2 regions of the Halomonas sp. MES3-P3E genome follow, and region 1 is predicted to be linked to the other one. Evidence: predicted binding sites of a transcription regulator. Region 1 holds the regulator's gene; the other holds the start of a gene.
The links. Region 1 encodes FliA, which starts transcription of late flagellar genes. Its sites were predicted from a motif close to CTAAAGTTNNNNNNNNNNCNGCCGATA; they were not measured.
Positions count from the first base shown of each region.

Region 2: fliD (flagellar filament capping protein FliD) is a predicted target of FliA. The motif match lies at 1,899-1,925, and genes of this name have one in related genera.

Region 1 covers NZ_PJBT01000019.1:240-13,109, reverse strand. The annotation lists gene flhA (flagellar biosynthesis protein FlhA) at 1-1,571, shown strand, start outside; gene flhF (flagellar biosynthesis protein FlhF) at 1,628-3,856, shown strand; gene CXF87_RS05600 (hypothetical protein) at 3,853-4,428, shown strand; gene CXF87_RS05595 (flagellar protein FlhE) at 4,454-4,882, shown strand; gene CXF87_RS05590 (RNA polymerase sigma factor FliA) at 4,909-5,610, shown strand; gene CXF87_RS05585 (motility protein A) at 5,652-6,473, shown strand; gene CXF87_RS05580 (OmpA/MotB family protein) at 6,479-7,150, shown strand; gene CXF87_RS05575 (sensor domain-containing diguanylate cyclase) at 7,179-9,185, shown strand; gene CXF87_RS05570 (hypothetical protein) at 9,197-9,721, opposite strand; gene CXF87_RS05565 (adenosylcobalamin-dependent ribonucleoside-diphosphate reductase) at 10,027-12,138, shown strand; gene CXF87_RS05560 (ribonucleoside-diphosphate reductase) at 12,214-12,870, shown strand, end outside.
Region 2 covers NZ_PJBT01000028.1:3,537-9,188, reverse strand. The annotation lists gene CXF87_RS09160 (UDP-glucose dehydrogenase family protein) at 1-197, shown strand, start outside; gene fliD (flagellar filament capping protein FliD) at 452-1,804, shown strand; gene fliD (flagellar filament capping protein FliD) at 2,004-3,389, shown strand; gene CXF87_RS09145 (Rpn family recombination-promoting nuclease/putative transposase) at 3,532-4,512, shown strand; gene CXF87_RS09140 (cell division protein ZipA C-terminal FtsZ-binding domain-containing protein) at 4,741-5,322, opposite strand; gene CXF87_RS21935 (flagellin N-terminal helical domain-containing protein) at 5,555-5,652, shown strand, end outside.

The DNA of each region.
Region 1 (12,870 bases):
GTTTAATCGGCGAAGAAGACGCCAAAAAGCGCCGTGCAGAAGTCGCCCAAGAGGCTGACTTCTTTGGTTCGATGGACGGTGCAAGTAAGTTTGTCCGCGGTGATGCCATCGCCGGCCTGGTGATTATGGTGGTCAATATCATCGGTGGGCTGCTGATTGGTATGCTGCAGCATGATATGAGCTTTGGCGCTGCTGGCCAGACCTATATGCTGCTGGCGATTGGTGATGGCCTAGTGGCACAAATTCCCGCCCTGGTGATCTCGACCGCAGCGGGTGTCACGGTATCGCGGGTGAGCACCGACACGAACGAGGATATTGGCCAGCAAATGCTGAGCCAGCTGTTCGTTAACCCCCAGGTACTGATCTTAGCCGCCGTGGTCATGGGCTTGCTAGGCATGGTGCCCGGCATGCCCAATTTTGTCTTTCTCTTCTTCACCGCGCTGCTGGGTGGTTTAGCGTGGCTGTTGTCGCGCCAAAAAGAGAAGGCCTTGGTTAAAGAGGAAATTGACGCAGCCCCCGTGCCTGTACAAGAGACCCCGGAAGCAAGCTGGGAAGATGTGCAGCTGGTCGATACTCTTGGCCTGGAAGTGGGCCATCGCTTAATACCGCTGGTGGACTCGCGCCAAAAAGGTGAGCTGCTTGGGCGCATTAAAAGTGTGCGCAAAAAGTTTGCTCAAGAAGTGGGCTTTTTGCCGCCGGTCGTGCATATCCGCGATAATTTAGAGCTGCCGCCCAACGCCTATGTGCTTTCGATGAAAGGCGCTGAAATCGGCCGCGCCGAAGCGCAGCCGGGTAAATGGCTGGCGATTAACCCAGGCCAGGTCTCAGGCGAATTGCAGGGCACTCATACCCAAGACCCAGCCTTTGGTTTGCCCGCTGTGTGGATTGAAAGCGGCCAGCGTGAGCACGCTCAGGTATATGGCTACACCGTGGTTGATGCCAGCACCGTGATTGCGACCCACTTGAACCACCTGCTGCACCGCCACTCACCTGAAATGTTAGGCCGCCAAGAAGTGCAGAAGCTGCTGGATAAAATGGGCGATGATCAAAAAGCCCTGGTCGAAGAAGTCATTCCAAAAGCGATTTCGTTGACGGTATTGCAGCGTATTTTACAAAACCTGCTCGATGAAGACGTGTCCATCCGTGATATGCGCACCATTTTGGATACCCTGGCGGAGTACGCCACCCAGCAAAAAGACCCCAACGAGCTGACCGCGCTAGTCCGTGTGTCCTTGGGGCGTGCCATTGTTCAGCAGTGGTTTGCCGGCCAAGAGACGCTCAATGTGATGGGGCTGGATGCTCAGTTGGAACAAGTGCTGGTACAGGCGATGAATGGCAACGGTGCCATGGAACCTGGCCTGGCCGAGACACTGATGACCCAGGCGCAGCAGGCGCTAGAGCGTCACGAAAGCTCAGGCGAGCCGCCGGTGCTGGTCGTGCAGCATTCGTTGCGGGCAGTGCTTTCGCGCTTTTTACGCCGTCGCCTACGGCATATGTCGGTGTTGTCGCAAGCCGAGATTCCCGATGACCGTACATTAAGGGTCACCACCCTAGTCGGCGGGCGTTCGTAGCCACCTGCCGTGATAGGCTAGCGTTGACCATTTTCAGCATAGGCAAAGGGTAAGTCATGAGCGTTAGACGTTTCGTGGGAGCCAACAGTCGTGATGTGATGCGCCAAGTGCGCGAAGCGCTCGGTGAAGATGCCCTGATTGTGGCTAATCGGCGCACCGAAGGGGGCGTTGAGATTCTGGCCATGGCGGATGAAGCTATTGACCATTTTGAGCCTTCGCCAGAGTCACTTCCTCCAGAGCCGTCGTCTTCAGGGGCATCGTCCCCAGGGCTATCGTCTCCAGAACCATCGCCAGCGCCGCCAATGCAAGACTCCATGCAGGCAATGAGCGAGCGGTTATTGCGTGAGATGCAGGATATGCGTGAGCTGCTGGCAAGCAGCGCACCCGCAAAAGCGGCTGCCTACCAGCCGCCGCTAGCAACGGGAACGGCCGCCCGCCTGCGCCAACTGCTATGGAACGTTGGTTTTAGCAGCGAGCTTGCCGATGAGCTACTGACAGGGCTTCCCGAACCGCTTGCCGCGTTAAATGCCGACAGCGAAGCGCCCCTGCAGTGGCTGCGACAGCAGCTGATCGAACGCCTTTGTGTGTTGAGCGATGAAGCCAGCTTTTTCGACCAAACCGGTATCGTTGCGTTGGTGGGCCCCACGGGGGTAGGCAAAACCACCACCACGGCTAAATTGGCCGCGCGTTTTGTGATGCGCCACGGTACCCGCCCCGTTGCCTTGGTGACTACCGATAGCTTTCGTATTGGTGCCCACGAGCAGCTACGCATCTATGCGCGTTTGCTGGACACGCCCATGTACGCGCTGGATGCCGAGCAACCCATCGACGATTTACTGGGCCGCTTGCAGGGCAAGCAGTGGGTGATTATCGACACCGTAGGCATGAGCCAGCGTGACCAGCGGGTGATTGAGCAGATTGCCCACCTGCAAGGGGGACGCTCGCGAGTGCGCCTGGTGCTACTGCTCAATGCCGCCAGCCAGCCGGAAACCCTCGAAGAGGTCGTGCTGCGTTATCGTCAGGCTGCCCGTGCGGCGGGGGCAGAGTTAGACGATTGTATTATTACTAAACAGGATGAAGCGGGGCGCCTCGCGCCGGTGCTCGACATTGTGATGCGCCACGGGATGCGTGTGCTGTTTGGTTCAAATGGTCAGCAGGTGCCTGAAGATATGGCCATTGCTTCCCCTGAAGCACTCGTGGATCAAGCGCTAAGTACGGCAACGCCGCAGCGCGAACAGGTACAAAGCGCTGACGCCCCCATGGGGATGCCGCGCTGGTCGCGGGATGTACTCGGGCAAGGGCGCCGCTTGTCGTCGCTACTGGCGCGGCTGCGCCAACGCGTGACGGGATTTACGGAATTAGAAGCGATCTGGGATTTAGCGTCACTCCCAAGCCGACTGCAGGAAGAGCGTTTGGACGCATTGCTCGCCCACTATCCCGCCGTGAATACGACGTTGGGTATGGCGTGGTCAGCTCGGCGGAATGAGCGCGGCTGCGACTGGGCAATGCCCGATATTGGCCTGGACACAGAGGGCGCTTGGCTGGCGCTACCCTGGTTACAGCATCGCCATGCTGCTGGGTGGCAGCCGCGCTTAGCCGCGCTGACGGAATCAAGCGGCGTCGCGGTGCATTTATTGCCGCGCTTACCCGAGCCTGATGCGTTGGCGTGGTTGGAAGCCGAGCATTTGACCTGGGTCAGCCAAGTATCCCCTAGTCATCGGGTACGCTTTCACCACGAGCGCCAGTCCATTCGTCAGCTGTTTAATGACAGCGTGCTGACGCACCAAGTGGGCGTTCGTTTTCGTGGTCAATCCGTGCAGCTGTGGACCGCCTACGCCGAAGTAGAGGATGCGACGGGTTATGCCCTGCTTGCTTGGTACGGTGAAGTGCGTGATCCGGAAAGCGCCAAAGTGGTAGCGCGCCGCTACTGGCTTACCCCTGCTCGGCTGGGAGCCGAGGTGCTCTCGCTACTGTTAACACAACTTCAAAGCGATGGCTTAGCGGCATTAACACGCCGCGCTTGGCAGCAGTTAAAAGAGGCCGACAGCGGCGATGTTAATGCCGAAGTGCGCCTACTCATGGCCAGCGGCTTGGCATCCGTTGCCGGGCATCTTGATGTTGCCGATGATGAAGAGGCGCAAACGCTGCGCGGCGACCTGCTCAATTTATTAGGCACGAGCCGTCGGCGTCGCGATACTGGCATGCTTGATGCGCTGGTTTACGCGTTTATGGCCCGCGATGCGATTCGCCAAATGGGCAGTGTCAGCCGAGAGGGTGTGACGTGAGCGATCAAGATCAAGCTTCAGGGCTGCGTAAGTGGGCGAATCTGCAGCGCCAGCAGCAGGCGGAAGGGGCGGTTGATGTCGCGGCGGCCGAGCATGTGCCAGAACCAGAACAGAGCCCATCGTTATTAACGCCTACGGCTGCAGCAGTAGAAGCAGAAGCGCCTGAGGCGATAGCGCCACCCAGACCCAAAATTCCGCTTATAGTGGTTGGGCTGCCCGGTAGCGGTGCCTCTCAGGTAAACAAAGTCAAAGCACGTCTGGGGCAGTGGTCCACGTTAGGTCGAAGCTGGGCCGGTGACCCTGAAGACTGGGATGTGCATATCGTGGCGGCAGATACTGCTGACCTTGCTCAGTTACGCGCTCAGTACAGCCGTTGGGCACTATGGATCAATAGCGATGCCGATGCCTTTGCTGCCATGTACAGCACCTTGCGCCAGCTACAGGAACACGGTGGGCCGCGTCGTTTGCTAGCGCTTCATGAACCGCATTTGCCGCGCCAGGGATTGCTCGACAACTTGCGTGGTGCCGCCGAATACTACTTAAATATGGAACTACTGGTACTTGCACGATGAGCATACTCCGCCAAGGTGACTAAGCATGCTAAGCTTGCAATTAAGAAGGGCGCTGCCGCTGGTGGCGCTACTGCTAACAGGGTGGTTACTGGCAGGATTAACGGCGAGTGCCCAGGCCGCTACCGGCAGTTGGAGCACCCAGGTTCCTGGGCTGATGGTGGCGATGAGTGATCGGGCAAGCGCTAGCCAAAACGTTTCTCCGCCCGCTGCGGCGAATCTTCGGACAAAGCAGCTTGAGCGTATTCAGTGGCAGTTCAGCCATCCTCCCGGTGCGCTGTTAAACGCTTGGTTGTGCCATCCTGAGCAGTGCGTTGCGTTAACCGGCATGCGCGGGTCCACTACCGCATTGGCAGGACGGACGGCAGGTGTGCCATTGCATTTTCGTTTCGCCTTACGCCCAGGCCAACGGCCGGTTCGAGTGCAGGGGCTGCAAATGATTGTGAACTATCAGTGAAGGCTGTATAGCCGCGAGGCGAAAGGATGTACACAGCACAAGGTAGGATCAAACAGAGTGAGCTGTTGACGCAATATATGCCACTGGTACGACGTCAGGCCTTGACGCTTCAGGTCCGCTTACCAGCCAGCATTGAGCTCGATGACCTTATTCAAGCAGGGATGGTAGGGCTGCTGGAAGCGCTCGGTCGCTTTGATGCTACCCAAGGTGCGACCTTTGCGACCTTTGCCAGCCAACGAATTCGCGGTGCGATGATGGATGAATTGCGCACCCGCGATTGGCTGCCCCGCAGTGTGCGTCGTTCAGCGCGCGCAGTAGACAATGCCGTTCGCCAGTTAGAACAACAGCTGGGGCGAGCACCGGAAGAGAACGAAATCGCCCACCATCTTGAAATGCCGTTGAGTGAATACCAGCAGCTCCTCAATGACACCAACAGTGGCCAATTGCTGCCGTTTGAAGAGCTGGTGGCCGATGGCGGCGAGCCGGTCAGTAATGAACTGAGCAACTCACCGTTCGAGCAGTTGCTTGATGGCCAGCAGCGGCAAACGCTGATTGATGCGATTGACGCACTGCCAGAGCGTGAAAAACTGCTCATGGCACTGTATTACCAGGAAGAACTCAACCTCAAGGAAGTAGGGGCTGTGTTGGGCGTAACGGAATCACGCGTTTCTCAACTACACAGTCAGGCCGTCAGCCGTTTACGTGCGCGTTTACACGACTCGGCATAACACCTCTTTTTTACTCACTTGTGACCGGCAAGGAGCCGTGGATGAATCCTTCGACGCTGATAGGTATATTTGCCAGCATATTGCTGCTGGTCAGTGTACTGTTTTTGACCGCAGAGTCCCCTTCAAGCTTTATCAATTTGCCGGGCCTGGCCATTGTGGTGACTGGTACGTTGGCGGCTACCTTTATCAGCTATCCGCTGAGAGAAGTGCTCCGTGTGGTGCGGTTGGTGGGCCTAGTATTCCGGCGCGAAAACACCTATATGCGTGACGATATCCGGGAACTGGTCGATATGTCACGACTGTGGTTTAAAGGCGATGTGCGGGCGGTTGAGCGCGAGCTAGAGCATACCCGCAATCCGTTTTTACGCACCGGCATTCAACTGGTGATCGCCAACACCAAAGAGGACGAAATTTTTGACATGCTGCGCTGGCGCATTGCCCGCCTGAAAGCGCGTGAACAGGCTGAAGCACAAATATTTCGCACCATGGCTACCTATGCGCCTGCATTTGGCATGATCGGCACCCTGGTGGGGCTGGTGAACATGCTGGAAGTCATGGATGCTGGCGACCTGCAGGTCATTGGCCCACGCATGGCGGTGGCACTGCTGACCACCTTCTACGGCATTTTACTCGCCAATTTGGTGTTTAAGCCGATTGCAGTGAAGCTAGAGCGCCGGACCGAAGAGCGCTTGATTACCATGAACATGGTTTTGGAAGGCATCTCACTGATCACTAAGCGCCGTCTGCCCTCGTTCATTGAAGAGACCCTTAACTCGTTTGTGGCCAATTACCACGATGAAATTCGTGATAACAGCGTCAAACCAAGACCAGACTCCTCGGTTAGTTCGGCGGCGAAGGGATAGTTATCATGTTAGACCGTGATACCCGTCACGCCCTGGAAATACCGGTCTCGCCTGGGGAGGGCGAAGAGGGATGGCTAACCAGCTATCTTGATGTGCTGACGCTGCTCATCACGCTATTTGTCCTCTTGCTTTCACTGACGCCACCGGGGGGTGGTGAAGCGGCGGATACGGCTTTTATGCGCTCGGCTAGCGCTGTATCATCGCTGCCGCTAGCGTCACTTGCCACAGGTATACAGCCCCGCCACCAAGGGCTGCAGCCGCAGTTTTCCGGGCTCAATATTCCTGGAGTGAGCGTGTCGCAAGGGCGTGAAGGGGTCACACTGCGTATTGATAACAGCCTATTATTTTCCAGTGGCCAAGCAGTGTTGACGCCTCAAGGGCGCGGCGTGGTTGAAAGCCTTATCGATGTATTAGCCAGTTTTGACGGGCAGATTTCGGTGGAAGGTCATACCGATAGCGTACCCATTTCGACAGCGCGCTTTCCCTCTAATTGGGAGCTTTCATCCGCGCGGGCTATTGCCGTCGTGCGTCATTTAGAGCGCCAAGGGTTCAATATTTCTCATATGCGGGCCGTCGGCTATGCTGACACCCAACCCATGGAAACGAACGCAACCGCGGATGGCCGAGCGGCCAACCGGCGCGTAGAGCTGTTGTTGAGGCAGCAGGTCGAAGGGTGAATAGATTCTTGAGGCCACGCCTGTGTCCATGTACCGCCCGCTATTACAGTCGTTTGGTGCCCTGCTGGTTTTAGATGCCGATTGTCGGCGTATCCAAGCTACCAGCACAAATTTAACCCGCTTAACCGGCATTGAGTGCCCTGAAAACGGGGAGTTAAGTCTTGCCTGCGTGTTGGGCAAACGCCTTAGCCAGCGGGTACGCCGTGAGCTTCAGGGGCAGCAACGCTTGCCTGGGCCATTGGCGTTTATTCGCCCTAAGCACAGTAGCGTACGTTTTCAACTGCATGCTTACCGAGAGGATGAGCAAGTTATTGTTGAAATTGAGCCTCTCAATCCCCTCGGCAAGCGGCGTCTACTGGGGACGGTGAACGAACGGTTGATGCACTTGGCTGAAGCGACTCATCAAGAGGAGCTACTCGACTCCTTGGTACATGCTATACAACAGCTCACCGGCTATGATCGTGTCAGCGTGTGCCATTTCGATAGTGATTGGCATGGCTTAATGGTTGCCGAAGCGCAGGGAGAGCATTTGCCTCCGCTACTGGGCCAGCGCTTTCCCGCTAGTGACTTTCCTAGCACGTTGCGACTGAGCTATGAAAATCACCCTGTGCGGTTGATTGAAGACGTTAATGCTCCGCCTGAAACGCTGATGCCCGCTTGTTCCGCCACACGCTTAAGCGGCAGTTTTTTACGTGCCCCGGCTCCAGAAAGGCAGCGCTACCTAAAGCGCATGGGGGTGCGTGGTTCGCTGAGTTTAGCCATGCAAGGAGATACTGGCCTGTGGGGCTTGGTGTTTTGCCACTCGGCAAGCCCGCATTCAGTTGAGCCATCGGTACGCGATGCCGTACGCACCTTAGTGCAAATGGCCACGCAGCGCATGCTGTTACTGCGGGCGCGTCAAGAAGCGCGCTACTTACAGCGCGTACAGGATAGCTTGATATTGAGTGCACGAGCGCCCAGTGAGCCGCAGAGCCCCCAGCAGCTACTCCATGAGCAGGCGGCTACCTGGATGAAGCTGTTTCGCGCCCATGGCATCGTGCTTTGGGTGAATGGGGGCGCTTATCAAGCGGGCGTGACGCCTGCCCCGGAAGCTATAAGTCAGTTTGTGTTACGCCTCGAAAGAGCCCACGTACATAGCGGACCTTGGTGCACACGTGAGCTGGCCAAAGAGCCGTTAACCTGCTCGTTAGCCATGCCCGACCAGTGCGGCGCCTTGGCCGTCCCGCTACCGATGAACTCTACCCAGCGCGCATGGTTAATTTTCTTTCGCCCTGAGCAGGTAGAAACATTGTATTGGGCGATGCAGCCTTCGACTAGCCCTCAGCCAGCGTCGATAGTGACCCCGTCGGTTGCTTGGCATGAAGAGGTGGTGGGCAAAAGCGAAGCATGGCAGCGGGTAGAGCGCCTAGCGGCGGTCGATTTAGGTGAAGACCTGACGTTGGCGATTTCAGCCTATGAAATTAGCTCACTGAACATGCATTTGGAGCGAGAGCGGGAAGCCCTTGCCGAGGCAAATCAGCGGCTTGAGCAGCTAGCGCATTTCGATCCCTTAACCAAGGTGTGGAACCGTTACCGCATCGAGGAAGCGATCAATGCAGAGCTAGTGGCGGCCAAGCGCTACGCGGCTGCCTTTGCCCTGCTGCTATTTGATGTCGATAACTTCAAACAGATCAACGATGCCCACGGCCATAACGTTGGTGATGATGTGCTGGTGGCCTTGGCGCGCCTGGTGGAGAGTTCGTTGCGGGGCTGTGACCACTTAGGCCGCTGGGGGGGCGAGGAGTTTATTGTGCTGGCCACTCATTCAGACGTTGATGCCGCTATTGGTTTAGCCGAGCGCCTGCGCTCGCTGGTAGCAGAGCTACGCATTGCGGGCCTTGAGCAAACGATCACGGTGAGTATCGGCGTTGCCGTTTGGCAGTCGGGCGACAGCTGTAAAACCATCATTTCCCGGGCAGACGATGCGATGTACCGCGCTAAGCATGGCGGACGTAATCGCGTTGAAATGGCGCCTGAGCCTGTGATGCCGATCTAATCATTCACACCTTAATGGGTTCCGCTACCTTCACACTGGGTGAGCATCCGGTTAATCGCCGCGTCGGCGCCTTGCAGGCTAAAGGTCATATACCAAGGCTCGCGCTCTGCCTGGTCAAAACCGAGAAATAACTGCTCGCCCTGGCGCATGTCGGCCATCAGCGCCGTTAAGTCGCTTAAGTAAAAGTGGGCATAAAACCCGTCGTCGCCGCGTTCGGTTATAAACTCCGCCATGGTATCAATCACGGGCTGCTCATCAATGCGTAGCCTGGCGGGTACTAAGTTCACTGCACGGCTTTCACCTTGCTGCTGCTCAAGCGTCACGCGCATCTCCAGCCAGGGTAAATCACAAACGCCTGCGGTGGCGTTCAGGCTTAGGGTGGCATCAGAATAGCTGTGAGTTTCTATCGCCCGGTAGTGTCGTTCACTCCCCAATGACAGTGTCATCGACTGCCAATGTTCGTGGGTAGCCACGTCGTCGGTATTAAATGTGGCTGCGTTAGCCATGGACGTTGCGACCATCAATGAGACGACCATTGCCGCCGTAACGAATATAGGCGTTAGCATAGCGATTACCATTGAGGCGTGGAAACGCAGGGCGAGCGTCGCCGTGATGATGTGAGCCATGTAACCAAAATCCCTAGACGATTAACCGGAAAAACAGTCTATAGCGTGTTTGAGACTGTCAAAAGAGTAACGCGCTGATTTTTCTATATATGGTAGAAAATAGCTAAAAAAGTGCCTTATATGGTGGAAAGTCAAGTCTATACTTCACTCTGATGCCACGTATAATCGCCCCATTTAAGCGCTATATTCACCCCGTTGTGAAGGAGTTTTGCGACATGAGCACCGCTGCTAAGGCTATGAAGACCTCTAACGATGTCCCGATGCAGGCCCCTTCGCGGGAGATCTGGGATGCCAAGTACCGCCTCAAGGATCGTCATAGCCAGCCCGTCGACCAAGATGTCGGTGCTACGTTTGAGCGTGTTGCACGCGCCCTTGCAGCGGTGGAAGGAGACAAGGCAGAAGAGTGGTTGCCGAAATTTCGCTGGGCGCTGGAGCATGGCGCTATTCCTGCCGGTCGCATTCTCTCTAATGCGGGCGCAGAGGCTTACAAGCCAGCGGTAAGCCTGATCAACTGCACCGTCTCGCGCACCATTCGCGACTCCATGCGCGATATTCTCGACTCCGTCGTGGATGCGGGTATGACGCTAAAATCAGGGGCGGGTATCGGCTACGACTTCTCGACACTACGCTACAAAGGCGCGTTTGTGTTTGGTGCTGGCGCAGGCACCAATGGTCCGCTGGCGTTTATGGATATCTACGACAAGATGTGTTTCACCGTGGCTTCTGCCGGTGGCCGCCGTGGCGCCCAGATGGGTACCTTCGATGTGGGCCACCCGGATGTGCGTGAGTTTATCCAGGCGAAGCGCGAAGCGGGGCGCTTGCGTCAGTTTAACCTTAGCTTGCTGATCACCGACGAGTTTATGGAAGCGGTGAAAAACAATACCGACTGGCCGTTGGCCTTTCCACTGCACCCTGGTGAGAAAGAGGACGTTAAAGCGGAAGACTTGATCTACCGTGACTGGCCGGTAGTGGAAGAGGGCTACACGGTGGATGCCGAAGGCCGCGTCGCCTGCCGTATTGTGGAAGTGATCAAAGCGCGCGAATTATGGGACACCATCATGTCCTCCACCTATGACTACGCCGAGCCAGGTTTCATCCTGATCGACCAAGTCAATCGCATGAACAATAACTGGTTCTGCGAGGATATTCGCGCTACCAACCCCTGTGGCGAGCAGCCGCTGCCGCCGGAAGGTGCCTGCCTGCTGGGCTCCGTCAACCTGACCAAGTTCGTCATCGATCCCTTCGGCGCCGAACCACGCTTTGACTGGGAGCGTTACCGCAAGGTCGTCGCCATCTTTACCCGCATGCTCGATAACGTGGTGGAAATTGCTGGTCTGCCGCTGCCGCAGCAGCAGCGTGAAATTGAGGCCAAGCGCCGCCACGGCATGGGCTTTTTGGGCCTGGGGTCGACGCTTACTATGCTCAAAATCCCTTATGGCTCGAAGCAGTCACTGGTATTCACCGATGAAGTGAGCCGTCACTTGGCGATTGAGGGCTGGAAGCAGGCGCTGGAACTCTCTAAAGAGAAAGGCATGGCGCCGGTGCTTGAGCAGGAGCACACCATTACCCCCAAGATGCTGCGCGAGCGCCCACAACTGGCCAAAGATGGTTATGAAGTGGGCGATCAAGTACCGGGGCGTATTCTGCATGCCCGTTACAGCCAGTACATGGCCCAAGTGGCCGAGCTTGAGCCCGAACTGGTCGCACAGCTTGCCGAGTATGGCGCACGCTTTACTCACCACAGCTCGATCGCGCCGACCGGCACGATCAGCCTGTCGATGGGTAACAACGCCTCCAACGGTATCGAACCCTCTTTCTCGCACCGCTACTTCCGCAATATTATCCAGTCGGGCAAGAAGACCAAAGAGCAGGTAGAAGTCGTCTCCTTTGAGCTGGCCGCCTACCGTCACTTTATTGCCGCTGATGCGGTGGATAGCGACCTGCCTGACTATTTCGTTACCGCCGATGCGATCTCACCCGAGCAGCACGTCGCCGTTCAGGCCGCTGCGCAACACTGGGTGGATTCAGCGATCTCGAAAACGGTTAATGTGCCCACCGAGTTCCCGTTTGAGCAGTTCCAGAACCTCTATTTGCAGGCCTATGAAAGCCGCTTAAAAGGCTGCACCACTTTCCGCTTTAACCCTGAGGCCTTCCAGGGCGTGCTGGTACGTGAAGATGATCTTAAAAACACCACCTATGTATTTGAGCTGGAAAATGGCGAAACCCTCGAACTGACCGGGGATGAAAAGGTGGTTTACGACGGCGAAGAACATAACGCTGCCAACCTGTTTGATGGCTTAAAAGAGGGCACCTACGGCAAATGGTAGCGGCGGGGGCTGCGCCCTTGCTAGCAGCGTCCATGTAAAGAACCGCCCGATTACCTTTGCTAAGTGGAGAACACCATGGCTGTAGAAATTACCTCAAAAATCGTTGGTTACCGCATCAAGCAGCAGGAGCAGGCCGCGCCCGTTCCTGAGCTACAGGATGAAAGCCCGCTGACGGTGCGGATTCCGTCACGCCCGGAAGGCACCCTAGAAGCCGTATCAGAGAAGATTTCGTACGTGGGCGCGGAAGGTCGCAAGAAAGTCTATCTGCTGGTGTCGTTTATGCCGGTGGAAGGCGTGATTGGCGGCAAACGCGTGGTGATTGAGCGTCCGGTAGAGTTCTTTTTCCCGTCGGGCCAGCTCTCCAGCGAGCACCAGTGGATCACCGCCACCATGCGCAGCCTTTCGCTGGCGGCCCGCGGTGGTTATGTCACCCAGGCAGTGGCGGATTTGCGCAAAGTGGCGTGGGACAAAGGCCTGGTACGCTGCGGTATGAACCGCTGGAACAAGCCGATGTTTCACGATTCAGAGGTCGCTGCGATTGCTTGGTCGATACAGCAGATTCTTTATCGTCGCGGTTTCCTGGATCGGGATGGCAATCAAGTGCCGGTTGAGAAGCTGGTTGAGCGCTATGCCCACCGCATGACCCATGGCCATGCTTGGCAGCCGGATGAGGAGACGGGCGATGCGCCTGTTGAAGCGGGTGCGGTAGAGCCGATCGGCGAAAAGGCTACC
Region 2 (5,652 bases), on a different contig from region 1:
GGATTCAAGCCGTGAAAGGCGCCGATGCCCTGGTGATTTGCACCGAATGGAAAGAGTTTCGCAGTGTCGACTTCACCTGGCTAGCTGAGCAGCTAGCCGACAACGTCGTTATCGATGGGCGAAATTTGTACACGCCCGAAGCCGTGGAAGAGGCAGGGCTGCGTTACATTGGGGTAGGGCGCAGAAGCCGTGGCTAGGCGGATAAATTTAAATTAAGAAGATGTGCTTTACCTTCGGTTACTTTTTGACACGCAGTAAAGGCGACAAATCCTTAAGTTAGTTGTTAAATAGCCGAAGGTTTAATTAGTAAATTGATAGATTTTCAGACACGACAGGCGTTGCGCGATAAGTTTTGCACGAGAGATTCTGCACGATAAGTTTTGCAAGACAGGTTTCTGCAGTGGCAGCGCAAGCATAAACGTCACGACGTTATAAAAAAGGACGGTACAGCATGGCTTCCATTTCATCACTCGGTATTGGCTCAGGCCTCGACCTCAACGGTTTATTAGATCAATTGAAAGAGGCCGAGGAAGAGAAGCTGGTGCCGATTATTGAGCAGCAGGAAACTCAGAAGGCTAAAATTTCCGCCTACGGCCAGCTGCAAAGCGCGCTTTCAGCGTTTCAAGATTCCGCTGATGCGCTCAATGACAGCGCACTTTACGAGAGCCTTTCGACCAACGTGGGTGGAGAAGCGATCACCGCTACCGCCGATGCAGAAGCGCAGCCGGGCAGCTACAACGTAAGCGTTGATAAATTAGCGACCGCTGGAACACTGGCCACGGGCCGTGTTGATGCACCGGATGTTCAGCTTGTCGATACTGATACGACTTTAACATTAAATTTCACAGGCCAAGATCAAGGCAGCGTTGATATCAGCGTTACGCAGGGCGATAGCCTGGAAGACATCCGTGATGCCATTAACGCTAGGGAAGATAGCGGTGTTTCTGCGTCAGTGATCAACGATGGCGAAGGTTACCGTTTGGCTCTGAGTTCGTCAGAAACCGGTACTGAAGCGTCGATTGCAAGCAGCAATTTCAATGATGTTATCAATGTTACCCCCACGGATGTTGAAATCACCCAGGGCGGGCAAGATGCCGCGCTAAACGTTAATGGCATCGCGATCACCAGCCCTACTAACCAGGTTGAAGGCGCTATTCAGGGCGTAACGCTGAACCTTCAAGAAGAAGGCGAGAGCACGGTTAAAATAGAGCAGGACACACTCGCCGTACGCGAAGCCGTGACTAGCTTTGTGGATGCCTATAATGACCTAAAAGGCACCATGGGTGAGTTAACCAGTTTTGACGCTGAAACCGGTGCGGCAGGCGAATTGCTAGGCGATAGCGCCGTACGTACCGTTGAATCACGCATGCGCAGTGTGCTCAGTGGTGCTGTGGAAGGTGAGTTTTCAATGCTCAGTGATATCGGCATTTCACTGCAGACAGATGGCACGTTAGAAATCGATTCTGACGAACTTGATAACGCTATTTCCAGTAACCAAGATGCGCTATCAGCCTTTTTTGTAGGTAGTTCAGATGAAACCGGTATGGCGGGGCAGGTTAATACGATGGTTGAGCAATTGCTCAGCACCAATGGGACTGTTACTGGGGCGATAACGGGGGCGGAAAATCGCTCAGAATCGCTCGTTGAACGTTACACCCGCACGGAGCAATCCATTGATCAAACCATCTCGCGTTATCGCTCGCAATTTGGCCAATTAGATGGAATTATTGCGCAAATGAACCAAACGAGCAGCTACCTCACTCAGCAGTTCGATGCCTTAGACGCCCAGCTAGGTCGTGATTGATATTGACCGCTAGAAATTGACGTTTCCGACGCCTGCGTAAGCAGGCGTTTTTGTTGATAAAAACAAAATAGCCCAGCTAGCGGAAGAAAAAGCGCTAAAGTTGCCCTCTGTTCAGTCGATAAGCTAATTATCAAACTTTCTAGCGCAAACGATGCGCGTAATGTATTTGGTTTAGCCTTTTCACTGAGGAACATCCAGTATGGCGACAATAACCTCCCTTGGCGTTGGTTCGGGTCTTGACCTGACCGGCCTGTTGGATCAACTACAGGATGCGGAGCGTGGCAAGCTCGCCCCCATCACGCTGCAAAAAGAGCAACAGCAAGCCAAAATTTCAGCCTACGGCCAACTGCAAACTTCGCTCGATGCGTTTCAAGATGCAGTAGCCAAAATCAATGACCCAAAGCTCTATCAAAGCCTTTCCGCTAATGTTCGTGGTGATAGTATTACCGCCACGACCACAGCGAGTGCGCTACCGGGTAGTTACCGGGTAGAGGTTAGTCAGTTAGCGACCTCGGGCACGCTCGCCTCCGCGCGTGTCGATACAAAGGATCAACCGCTCGACCTGCAAGGTGCCACCGCGCTCAAACTCACGTTTGGCAATGGCGATTCGGTAGATATTGCTGTCGCAGCAGACAGTACGCTAAGTGAGATTCGTGATTCGATTAACGCCAACAAAGAATCAGGCGTTAACGCGACTATTATCAACGATGGCGAAGGCTACCGGCTGGCGCTAAGTTCCAAAGCTACCGGTGTCGACGCCTCTATTGACAGTTTTAGCTTTGTAGATGCTGCAGTAACCGGCCCATTCGGTGAAGCGACAGAAGCTGGGGCCAAGCAACAAGGGCAGGATGCGGCGTTAACCGTTAATGGCATTACGATTAGCAGCGCCAAGAACCAGATTGAAGGCGCTATTCAAGGCGTGACGCTCAACCTTGCTGAACTCAGTATTGCAGAAGGCGAAACTGCTTCTAGCACGGTTAATATTGAGCGTGACACGCTAAAACAACGCGAAGCGATTAACGGTTTTGTAAAAGCGTTTAACGAGTTAAAAGGCACCATTGGCACGCTGACAGCGTTTGACAGCGAGAGTGGCAGTGCAGCGGAGCTATTAGGCGACAGCACAGTGCGTACCATTGAGTCCCGCCTACGTAGCGTATTAACAGGGGGTGTGGAAGGAGGCGAGTTATCCACTTTGAGCCAATTAGGGATTACGCTGCAGCGCGACGGCACGTTAGAAGCAGATGACGACAAGCTAAGCGATTTGGTAGCCAATAATCCACAGGCGCTCAGTGACTTTTTTGCCGGTGACGAAGATGCGGGCGGCCTAGCGGGCAAGCTCGAAGCATCCATTGGGCAAATGCTGGGTGATAGCGGTGTGCTGAAGGGCGCGATCACAGGTGCGGAAAATCAAGTAAAAAGCCTGGATACTCGCTATGAGCGCATGGAAAAAAGTATCGAAAGTACGATCTCTCGTTACCGTAGCCAGTTCAGCCAGCTCGATGTAATGATCGCGCAAATGAACAGTACAAGCTCGTACCTCACACAGCAGTTCGATGCGCTGGATGCACAGCTGGGGCGCGATTAATAGCAGTCATTAGAGCGGCCTAACGGCCGTTTCTAACACAGCAAAGTAGTTTTATCATTGCGTGCGCCTTGCTACACACCTTGCAAAGATGCCCAGTAAAATACTGTCATGCTAAGATAAGTGAGACCCGAAAGGAGGGCGCATGGCGAATCACTACGATACTGGCTATAAAGAGCTCTTCAGCTACCCCGAGTTTGTCCAGCAACTGATAGAAGGTTTTGCACCGCTAGAAATCGCCGAATTAATGGATTTCAGTACATTGCAGCTACACAGCGGGAATTACATTACCCCGCTGTTTGAAGAAAAATTTGAAGACCTGGTATGGTCCGTGCAGGTAAATTGGCAAGGGGTTACCCAAGAAGTCTACCTTTACCTACTGCTAGAGTTTCAATCCACCGTAGACCGCACTATGCCCATTCGGCTTATGCACTATGTGGCCTGCTTTTATGATCATCTGTTAAAAACGAAAGCCACCACACCAAGTAAAGGCTTGCCGCCTATTTTTCCTATTGTGTTGTATAACGGTACTGAGCGCTGGACGGCTAAGCACGATGTATATGAGATGGTGCAGCCGGAACCGCCCGCTTTCTTGCAACCCTACCAACCGCATCTACGCTATTATTTAATTGATGAAGGCGCTTATAGTGGTGAGGAACTGGCGCAGCGTCATAGTGCTCTAAGTGGTGTGTTTGAAATAGAAAAGGCCTCGGTAGACCACACTTCGCTACAGCAAGCCGTGGATAGGATCGTCGGCATCATCCAAAATGATGCTAATAAAGAGCGGATCGATAAGATTCTAACCCGCTGGCTAAAGCGCCACCTGCAACAGCTGAATGCCGGTATCAACCTGGATCAGTTACATAGCTTAGTGGAGGACAAAGACATGCTGGCAGAAAATTTAGAAAACTGGCGTCAAAAAGAGCGGCAGGAAGGTCGGCAGGAAGGCCGCAATGAAGGCCGTCAAGAGGGTCGCCAAGAAGCTGAACTGCGTGCGCTAGAAAGCAAACGTCATGCGGTGCGTAAACTTATCGCCTTGACCGAAATGAATGACCAGCTGATCGCAGAAATTGAAGAACTACCCGTTGAGGAAGTAGAAAAGCTACGTGCTGAAACCCAACACTGAGTGGGAACAGCGCTGTCTATGTTATCGCGAACGCAGCGATCTCAGCCTTACCCAGCCGCCGCTTGAGATTGCCGTGTCGCTGCGTTTTTTGCACAGGCATTCAGCGCAGTAGGGATTCGGGGGAGTTTAGTACTTCTTGTGTCATGGTCAGAAAGGCAGTAGCAAAGCAAGCTGCGTTAATACTGCCGGTAAGGTAGTTCGCCCGACTATAGTTTACTTACCCTCTTGTTACATGGCTGCCAGCGCATCTTCCGTAATGGGGTTGCGTTTAGCATCAAGGATTTGGCCACCCAACGCCGCAACTTCACGAGTAAAGGTGATTAAGTCATCTGGGTTACGTGAAACTTTGCGTGCATTCAAAAAGCGGATCAAGATCGAAACTCCCTGCACCGGCGTGTGTTCGCCTTCTTGATGCAGCGGCGGTAGTTTACCCGGCGAGGTGGCGCTGGCCACCATCAATGGGTAACCCTGAGGCCCTGGCGGAAGGTGGAAGGCACCCAGCTCTATCTCGTAAAATGCGTTTTTCGCGTTTAACATCTCTCCCAACGCTTGATTAATCGCTTGGCTAGGGGCATCAAACACCACGAACAAGCACTGCTGAGTAGGTTTTTTGTTCTGTTGATGGGATTTTTTGCGCAGGCTTTGATGCGAGGGAGCGTCTGCTTGTACCACCGGCGAGGCTGTCGCCTTGGAAGGCGAAGTCGAGCCGTTACGTGGGGCGATCACTACCTTATAAAACAGCACAACGCTCACTAGCCCTAACACAATAGCGACGCCAGCCAGTAGTAGCGGGAGGAGTAAAGAAGTCATGGGTTGTCCTTTCGTGCTTTTGGATGATATTACGATACGCTCCTACGCATAAGAAAGCAGTGGCTTGACTAAATTACTCAGCCCAGCCTTTCGTACGATCACCAAAAATTACATAAATTTTTACTACTTTCCCTAAAGATTCTCCTCGCGGTGCCGTTAATTAATATAACGGCACACACAGTGGCCGAAAGCAGGCCTCAGGGCCAGTGTCCAAAGCAAGGAGTATCACACCATGTCAGTGATCAATACCAACATCACATCGATGATCGGCCAGCAAAACCTGAGCAAGTCTCAGAATGATCTGCAGACTTCTATGGAACGCTTGAGCTC